2 regions of the Streptomyces sp. NPDC057307 genome follow, and region 2 is predicted to be linked to the other one. Evidence: riboswitches for the same ligand, from Rfam matches in the RefSeq annotation. Region 2 holds a riboswitch; the other holds the start of a gene.
The links. A riboswitch is a leader RNA that binds a small molecule or an ion and turns the genes downstream of it on or off. The one in region 2 is predicted to bind thiamine pyrophosphate.
Positions count from the first base shown of each region.

Region 1: another riboswitch for thiamine pyrophosphate. It lies ahead of thiC (phosphomethylpyrimidine synthase ThiC); the one in region 2 lies ahead of ACFUN8_RS24570 (thiamine ABC transporter substrate binding subunit).

Region 1 covers NZ_JBHUZM010000036.1:34,676-39,121, forward strand. Annotated here, with positions in the region: gene ACFUN8_RS15945 (hypothetical protein) at 1-1,090, opposite strand, end outside; gene thiC (phosphomethylpyrimidine synthase ThiC) at 1,292-3,046, opposite strand; TPP riboswitch at 3,040-3,182, opposite strand; gene ACFUN8_RS15955 (YibE/F family protein) at 3,254-4,446, shown strand, end outside.
Region 2 covers NZ_JBHUZM010000082.1:8,487-12,932, forward strand. Annotated here, with positions in the region: gene ACFUN8_RS24565 (ABC transporter permease) at 1-1,238, opposite strand, end outside; gene ACFUN8_RS24570 (thiamine ABC transporter substrate binding subunit) at 1,391-2,485, opposite strand; TPP riboswitch at 2,565-2,689, opposite strand; gene rlmN (23S rRNA (adenine(2503)-C(2))-methyltransferase RlmN) at 2,744-3,856, opposite strand; gene ACFUN8_RS24580 (phosphatidate cytidylyltransferase) at 4,032-4,446, opposite strand, start outside.

The sequences.
Region 1 (4,446 bases), on a different contig from region 2:
AGCCGTCGCCTCCCCAGAACGCCTCGTCCGTGGCGACCGTCGTCCACCCGGTGCCGTCGGGCGAGTACTGGATGTCGACGAGGATCTCGGCCGGGCTCCATCCGTCGGGGAAGTCGATGAGCCCCTCCGTGTGGACCTGACCGTTGTCCGAACGACCGGCGGTGAAGGCCGTGAACTTCGAGGCCCTGTGCACATGGACGGTGCTGGTGGTCCCCGTCGCGGCCTGGAGGAACGGGTCGTCCTCGGTGTCCAGTCCCAGTTGGAAGTAGCCACCCTGCCAGGGCGTGTACTCCATGGTGAATGTGCCGTCGGCGGCGGTGGTGAAGCGGCCGACGGTGTCGGTCATGGAGTCGTTGGGACCGAAGAGGACACCGCCGGACCGCTCTGCCAGCGGCACCCAGCCCTCGGCGGTCTTCTGCTCGACCGTGACGTTCAGCGTCACGGACCCGCCGAAGTCGACATCGGTCTCACTGACCGTCGCCTCGAAGCGCGTGGGAATCTGGTCGACGCCGATCTGGACCGGCTCCGACTCCCCGTACAGCACGGTGGGGGTACCGCCGTCCGACCGGAAGACGGCCTGGACCGGGGAGGCGTGGTCCAGCCGCACGGAGGCGCTGAAGCGGCCGCTCCCATCGGTGGAGACGGTGGCCTCGGTCCAGTAGTCGACATCGATGTCGACCTTGCGCGTCGCCAGGGGCTTCACCTCGCGTGTGGGCCACCGTCCGAACAGCGTCCCCTCGACCCGCACGGCACGATGCTCGCGGTCGATCGAGCCGCGGTCGACGTCCAGCTCACCGAAGTGCGCGACGACGTAGTAGGCGAGGTCCCCGGCGGACTGCTTCCGCACGTGATCGCCGTCGGCGTCCGTCACGTCCACGTCGACGCGGTAGCTGCCCAACTCGGGCAGATCCAGCGGCTTCTCCGTGTGCCAGACCCCGTCCTGGCGCGTACCGGAGACAAGCCGGAAGTCGTCGAACCCGACCTCGGCGACCTCGGTCTGTGTCGCGTACGAGATCAGGCGCGCCGTGATGTTCTCGACGTCGGCCCCGGACCGGGCGCCGACCTGCAGGATACCGAGGTCGCTCGACACGCTTCCCGTGTAGAGAACCTCAAGCTGATCAGAGGCATGTGAGACGGTCGCCCCACCGAGGCCGAGCGCGGCCGCCACAGCCGTCACCGTGACCCATCTGCCTATTCTCCTCAGCAACACTTTTGATCCCCACCCCTGTCGAATTGGACGCGGAGCCGCCCTCGTGAGGCGGCTCCGCCAGGGATCTTTATACCGGCTCGCTCAGTCGGCCATCGGCAGATAGACGCGGTTGCCGCTCGCCGCGAACTCCTTCGACTTGGCGGCCATGCCGGCCTCGATCTCGTCCTGCGAACCGCCGTGGTCCCGCCGGATGTCGTGCGAGATCTTCATCGAACAGAATTTCGGCCCGCACATCGAGCAGAAGTGCGCGGTCTTCGCCGGCTCGGCGGGCAGCGTCTCGTCGTGGAACTCCCGCGCCGTGTCCGGGTCGAGCGCCAGATTGAACTGGTCCTCCCAGCGGAATTCGAACCGCGCGTCCGACAGCGCGTCGTCCCACTCCTGCGCCCCCGGATGCCCCTTGGCCAGATCCGCCGCGTGCGCCGCGATCTTGTACGTGATGACGCCGGTCTTCACGTCGTCGCGGTTCGGCAGGCCCAGGTGCTCCTTGGGCGTCACGTAGCAGAGCATCGCCGTGCCCCACCAGGCGATCATCGCGGCGCCGATGCCGGAGGTGATGTGGTCGTACGCCGGGGCGACGTCCGTCGTCAGCGGGCCGAGCGTGTAGAACGGCGCCTCCTCGCAGATCTCCTGCTGGAGGTCGATGTTCTCCTTGATCTTGTGCATCGGGACATGGCCGGGGCCCTCGATCATGGTCTGCACGTGGTGCCGCTTGGCGATGGTGTTCAGCTCGCCCAGCGTCCGCAGCTCGGCGAACTGCGCCTCGTCGTTGGCGTCGGCGATCGAGCCGGGGCGCAGGCCGTCACCGAGGGAGTACGTCACGTCGTACGCCGCGAGGATGTCGCACAGCTCCTCGAAGTTCTCGTACAGGAACGACTCCCGGTGGTGCGCCAGGCACCACGCCGCCATGATCGAGCCGCCGCGCGAGACGATGCCGGTCTTGCGGCGGGCCGTCAGCGGCACGTACCGCAGCAGGACGCCCGCGTGGACGGTCATGTAGTCGACGCCCTGCTCGGCCTGTTCGACGACTGTGTCCTTGTAGATCTCCCAGGTCAGCTCCTCGGCCTTGCCGTCGACCTTCTCCAGGGCCTGGTAGAGCGGCACCGTGCCGATGGGGACGGGGGAGTTGCGCAGCACCCACTCACGGGTGGTGTGGATGTTGCGGCCGGTGGAGAGGTCCATGACCGTGTCGGCGCCCCACTTGGTGGCCCAGGTCATCTTGTCCACCTCCTCCTCGATGGAGGAAGTGACCGCGGAGTTGCCGATGTTGGCGTTGACCTTCACCAGGAACCGCTTGCCGATGATCATCGGTTCGATCTCGGGGTGGTTGACGTTGGCCGGCAGCACGGCGCGGCCGGCCGCGATCTCCTCGCGTACGACCTCGGGCGCGACGTTCTCCCGGATGGCGACGTACTCCATCTCCGGGGTGATGTCGCCCCGTCGGGCGTAGGCGAGTTGGGTCACCGCCTGCCCGTCGCGGCCCCGGCGCGGCTGGCGCGGGCGGCCGGGGAAGACGGCGTCGAGATTGCGAAGGCCGCCGCGGGGCGAGGTGTGCTTGAGGCCGTCGTCCTCGGGGCGGACGGGGCGGCCCGCGTACTCCTCGGTGTCGCCGCGGCCGATGATCCAGTTCTCCCGGAGCGGTGCGAGCCCGCGCCGTACGTCGGTTTCGACGGTGGGGTCGGTGTACGGCCCCGACGTGTCGTACAGCGTCACGTCGTCGCCGTTGGTGAGATGCACCTGACGGACCGGCACCCGGAGGTCGGGGCGTGAACCTTCCACGTACCCCTTGTGCCAGCCGATGGATCGCGCGGCAGACGTGTGTGTGTCCTGAACGGTCATGGAGACCTACTCCCTACGCCGGCATTACCCGGTAACAGGTTCGGCGGTCGACGCAGCTCAGGGATCCGGGGAAACCCCGGAACTCCACAGTCAGCGTCCTCTCAGCCCGGTGCTCCGAGCTCCCGCGTGTGTAAAGGCACCACCACGCTAACGCGATGTCGGGCGTGCTGAACAGAGGGCCTCCGTCGTTCTTGCGATGATCGGTCGGTGACCTCACCCCAGCAGACACCCGATACGCATGGCCACTCGCACAGCCACGGACCGGCCGCGCCGGTCTCCAAGCATCTGCGCAAGGTCATCGCCGCGGTGCTGATTCCCTTCGCGACGGCCGTCGTTGTCGGACTCGTCGTGCTCTGGCCCGGTGGCGCCCCGGCGCACGAACGCACCGGTGTCGGCTTCGACCGGCAGACCGAGCAGGGCCGGGTGGTGAAGATCGAGCAGATCGACTGCAAGGACGTGAACGCCGCTCAGGTCCCGCCGACGGGCGACACGTCGACGCCGGAGGGGCGTGAGGCGCAGCGCGCGCAGACCGGGGACTGTGTGAAGGCGACGGTCGAGGTGACGAGCGGCAAGGACAAGGGGCGTACGTTCGTCGAGGTCGTCCAGCCGGACGCGCCCCGGCAGTTTCACGTGAAACAGGATGTCGTGGTCGCCTACGCGCCCGACGCGCCGCGTGATCTCCAGTACTCGGTCACGGACGTGGACCGCACGATGCCGATGGCGGTGCTGGCCGGGATCTTCGCGCTGGCGGTGATCGTGGTGGGGCGGCTGCGCGGGCTGATGGCGCTGGTCGCGCTCGTCATCTCGTTCGCCGTACTGACGCTGTTCATCCTGCCGGCGATTCTCCAGGGCTCGAATCCGCTGATCGTCGCGGTCGTCGGCGCGAGCGCCATCATGCTGATCGCGCTGTATCTGTGCCACGGTCTGACGGCCCGTACGTCGGTCGCCGTCCTCGGCACGCTGATCTCGCTGCTGCTGATCGGGCTGCTGGGCTCGGTGTTCATCGGCTGGGCGAGTCTGACGGGCAACACGGACGACAACACCGGGCTGATCCACGGTCTCTATCCGGAGATCGACATGAGCGGTCTGCTGTTGGCGGGCGTCATCATCGGATCCCTCGGTGTGCTCGACGATGTGACGGTCACCCAGACCTCGGCGGTGTGGGAGCTGCGCCAGGCGGATCCGACGATGGGGCCCCGCGCGCTCTACCGGGCGGGGATCCGGATCGGCCGGGACCACATCGCGTCGGTGGTGAACACGCTCGTACTGGCCTACGCGGGCGCGGCGTTGCCGCTGCTGCTGCTCTTCACGATCGCGGAGTCGAGCGTGGGGACGGTGGCCAACAGCGAGCTGGTGGCCGAGGAGATCGTACGGACCCTGGTGGGCTCGATCGGTCTGGT
Region 2 (4,446 bases):
ACCAACGCCTGGGCGAGGGGCACCAGGATCCACGACGCCCGCAGGTCCAGAGGCGGCTTGTCCAGCGTGATCAGGAACCCGAAGCCGACAGTCACCGCGGAGACGCCCAACGGAAGCATCAGAAGAGCGTCGAAGCCCCGTACGAGGCGCCCCGCCCTGCGGGTGAGCGCGGCGGCCGCCAGCCCACCCACGACCAGAGCGATGACCGTGGCCACCAGGGCGTAGCGCAGGGAGTTCCAGACCGCTTCCAGCGGCGGAACGAGGAACGTGCCGCCGCTCGCCTCCACCGAACGGAGCGCCCGGTAGTAGTCGAAGCCGTACCCGGCGGGGCCGTCGAGCGACCGCTCGACCAGCACGCCGAGGGGCAGCAGGATCAGAAGCAGGACGGTGCCGAGCACCCCGGCGAGCAGCACCCACTGGCCGGCTCCGCGCGGCCTGCGCGCCGTCTGCGCGGGATCGACCAGTTTCAGGACGGTCTCCCGCCTCCGTACGGTCCAGGCGTGCAGCGCCAGGACCCCGCCGACGGCGGCGAACTGCACCATCGTCAGAACGGCGGCCGTGGGCAGATCGAGCAACTGCGCGGTCTGCCGGTAGATCTCCACCTCCAGCGTGGAGTAGGCCGGACCGCCCAGGATCTGGACGATGCCGAAGGAAGTGAAGGTGAAGAGGAAGACCATCAGCGCCGCGGCGGCGACGGCGGGGCCGAGCGCGGGCACCGTGACACGCCACCACGCCGCGAGGCGCCCGGCACCGAGCACCCGCGCGGCCTCCTCCTGCCGTGGGTCGAGCTGGGCCCAGAGACCACCCACGGTGCGGACGACCACCGCGTAGTTGAAGAAGACATGCGCCAGGAGGATCGCCCATACCGTCGTGTCCGCCCGCACGCCCCACAGTTCGTCGAGGAGCCCGCCGCGCCCCAACAGCGCCAGGAAAGCCGTGCCGACAACGACGGTCGGCAGGACGAACGGCACGGTCACGACGGCGCGCAGCACCTGCTTGCCGGGGAACTCGAAGCGTGCGAAGACGTACGCGCCGGGGAGCGCGATCAGCAGGGTGAGGGCGGTGGAGAGCGCGGCCTGCCACGTGGTGAACCAGAGCACCTGCCCGATGTCGGGCCGGCTCAGTACGTCGCCGAACCTGCCCCAGTGCCAGGATCCGTCCGCCTTCAGCCCGCGGCCGACGATCGCGGCGACGGGGTAGGCGAAGAAGACCGCGAAGAAGGCGACGGGCACGGCCATGAGGCAGAGCCGTACGGCGCTCCCCCGGCGCCGTACGACGCGCGCCGCGCGTCCCGCTCCCCGGCCCCGGCCCCGGCCCCGTCGTCGGACGACGGAGCCGGCGGCGGCAGCCTTTCGCGGGGGCCTCTCGCCCTTCCGGGCGGCCTCCGCGCCTACTTGACGACGAGTGAAGACCACGACTGGATCCACTCGTCACGGTTCTTGGCTATCTTCTCCGGGGCCACGGTCTCCGGGTTGTCGACGACGGCGCCGTGGTCGGTGAAGAGGGCGGGCAACTTCGCACCGTCGACGACCGGGTTCACGAACATGTTGAGCGGCATGTCCTCCTGGAAGGTCTTGCTCACCAGGAAGTCCAGCAGGGCCTTGCCGCCCGCCTCGTTCTTCGCCCCCTGGAGCAGGCCGGCGAACTCGATCTGGCGGAAGCAGGTGCCCGCGGCGACGCCGGTCGGCGCCTCCTTGGGCTGCGGGTCGGCGTACAGGACCTCGACGGGCGGGCTCGACGCGTACGAGACGACGAGCGGACGCTCCGCCTTCGCCTTCTTGCCCCCCGCCGAACCGGAGAATTCCTCGTTGTACGCCTGTTCCCAGCTGTCGACGACCTGGACGCCGTTGGCCTTGAGCTTCTTCCAGTAGCCCTGCCAGCCGTCGTCCCCGTACGCGGCGACGGTGCCGAGGAGGAAACCGAGGCCCGGTGAGGACTGCTCGGCGTTCTCGACGACGAGGAGATCCTTGTAGGCGGGCTTCGTCAGGTCGGCGAAGGACTCGGGCGGGGCCAGTTTCTTGTCGGTGAAGTACTTCTTGTCGTAGTTGACGCAGATGTCGCCGGTGTCGACGGGGGTGACACGGTGCTTGGCATCGTCGAGGCGTACGTCGGCGCGGACCTGGTCGAGGCCCTTCGCCTCGTACGGCGTGAACAGACCGTTGTCGAGAGCGCGGGAGAGCAGGGTGTTGTCGACGCCGAAGAAGACGTCGCCCTGCGGCGAACCCTTGGTGAGGATCTCCTTGTTGAGCGCCGCACCCGCCTCGCCGCTCTTGAGCACCTTGACGGTGTAGCCCGTCTGCTCGGTGAACTCCTTCAGTACGGAGTCCGAGGCGGCGAACGAGTCGTGGGCGACGAGCGTCACGCTCTTGGACTTCGCGCCGTCCGACGCGGTGGAGTCCTCGGACCCGCCGCCGCACGCGGCGAGCGTGGAGACTCCCAGCGCGGCGGCGACGGCGCCGACCGCCATCTTCTTCGTGGTACGCACTGAATTCCTCCTGGGGTGTCCAGGAGAAGACGCGGCCCTGCCCCGCGCCGGCGAACCGGAGCAGGGCAGGGCGCAACAGCTTGAGTGATGACCGAACTTCCTACCCAGAATGACCTGGGCAAGGTTCAGAGGGTCTGCGACCGTGAGGCTCTTCTCGGGCCTCTGCCGCACTCTCAGCGCTGTGGCGCTCCCCTGTCGGAATATGTAATTCGTTCGAACCCCAGCGTACATGGGCCCCGACGGGGCCCTTCGCCGCGCTCAGCGCTCCGTCGCCGCCAGCTGACCGCACGCCCCGTCGATCTCCTGGCCTCGGGTGTCGCGCACCGTCACGGGCACCCCATGGGACGCGATGGCCTCCACGAATGCCTTCTCGTCCTCGGGGCGGGAAGCCGTCCACTTGGAGCCGGGCGTCGGGTTGAGCGGGATCAGATTGACGTGCACCCGCTTGCCCTTGAGCAGCCGTCCCAACAGATCGCCCCGCCACGCCTGGTCGTTGATGTCGCGGATCATGGCGTACTCGATGGAGATCCGGCGACCCGACTTTTCGGCGTACTCCCAGGCGGCGTCCAGCACCTCCCGCACCTTCCAACGGGTGTTGACCGGCACGAGGGTGTCACGCAGTTCGTCGTCGGGCGCGTGAAGCGAGACGGCGAGGCGGCACTTGAAGCCTTCGTCGGCGAATCGCAGCATCGCGGGCACCAGGCCCACCGTCGAGACGGTGATGCCGCGCTGCGAGAGGCCGAGACCGTCCGGCTCCGGGTCGGTCAGCCGACGGATCGACCCGACGACGCGGCGGTAATTGGCGAGTGGTTCGCCCATGCCCATGAAGACGATGTTGGACAGCCGGGCGGGGCCGCCGGGGACCTCGCCGTCGCGCAGCGCGCGCATACCGTCCACGATCTGGTGCACGATCTCGGCCGTGGACAGGTTGCGGTCGAGCCCCGCCTGCCCCGTGGCGCAGAACGGGCAGTTCATGCCGCAGCCGGCCTGCGAGGAGATGCACATGGTGACCCGGTCCGGATAGCGCATCAAAACGGACTCGACGAGCGTGCCGTCGTGCAGCCGCCACAGCGTCTTACGGGTGGTGTCGTCGTCACAGGAGATGTGCCGGACCACGGACATCAGGTCGGGCAGCAGCTCCGTGGCGAGCTTCTCGCGCGCGGCGGCCGGAATGTCCGTCCACTCGGCGGGGTCGTGCGCGAACCGCGCGAAGTAGTGCTGCGACAGTTGCTTGGCGCGAAACGCCTTCTCGCCGAGCGCCGCCACGGCCTCGCGACGTTCCTCCGGCGTGAGGTCGGCCAGGTGCCTCGGCGGCTTCTTGGCGCCACGGGGCGCGACAAACGTGAGCTCTCCGGGATTGGGCGGTGCCATGAGCTGTTTTCTCCTCGGTACGACGAGGCCGGTGTTCCCCGCCGGCTGCGGGAGGGACATGGGCACACTGCCGGTGCCAGGAGACCTCATGTGACGGGCCCCGCGACCGCGGAGCGCAGTAAGGCCCGCCGTACGGGACGGCGGGCCTTACCAGGGTAACCGGTACGGATACGGCTCAGCCCGAGCCGACGAACACCACCAGCAGCAGCCACACCACCGGGGCCGTCGGCAGGAGCGAGTCGAGGCGGTCCATGATGCCGCCGTGACCGGGCAGCAGCGTGCCCATGTCCTTGATGCCGAGATCCCGCTTGATCATCGACTCGCCCAGGTCACCGAGCGTGGCACTGGCCGCGACGGCGAGACCGAGCAGCAGTCCCTGCCACCAGGTGCCGTCGTCGACGAGGAACTGCATGCACAGCGCGCCGGCCACCATGGCGAATCCCAGGGCGCCGAACAGGCCCTCACGGGTCTTGCCGGGGCTGATGCGCGGCGCCAGCTTGTGGCTGCCGAAGCGCCAGCCGATCGCGTACGCACCGGTGTCGCTGACGATGGTCAGCACCAGGAAGGTGAGCACACGCTGCGCGCCGTCG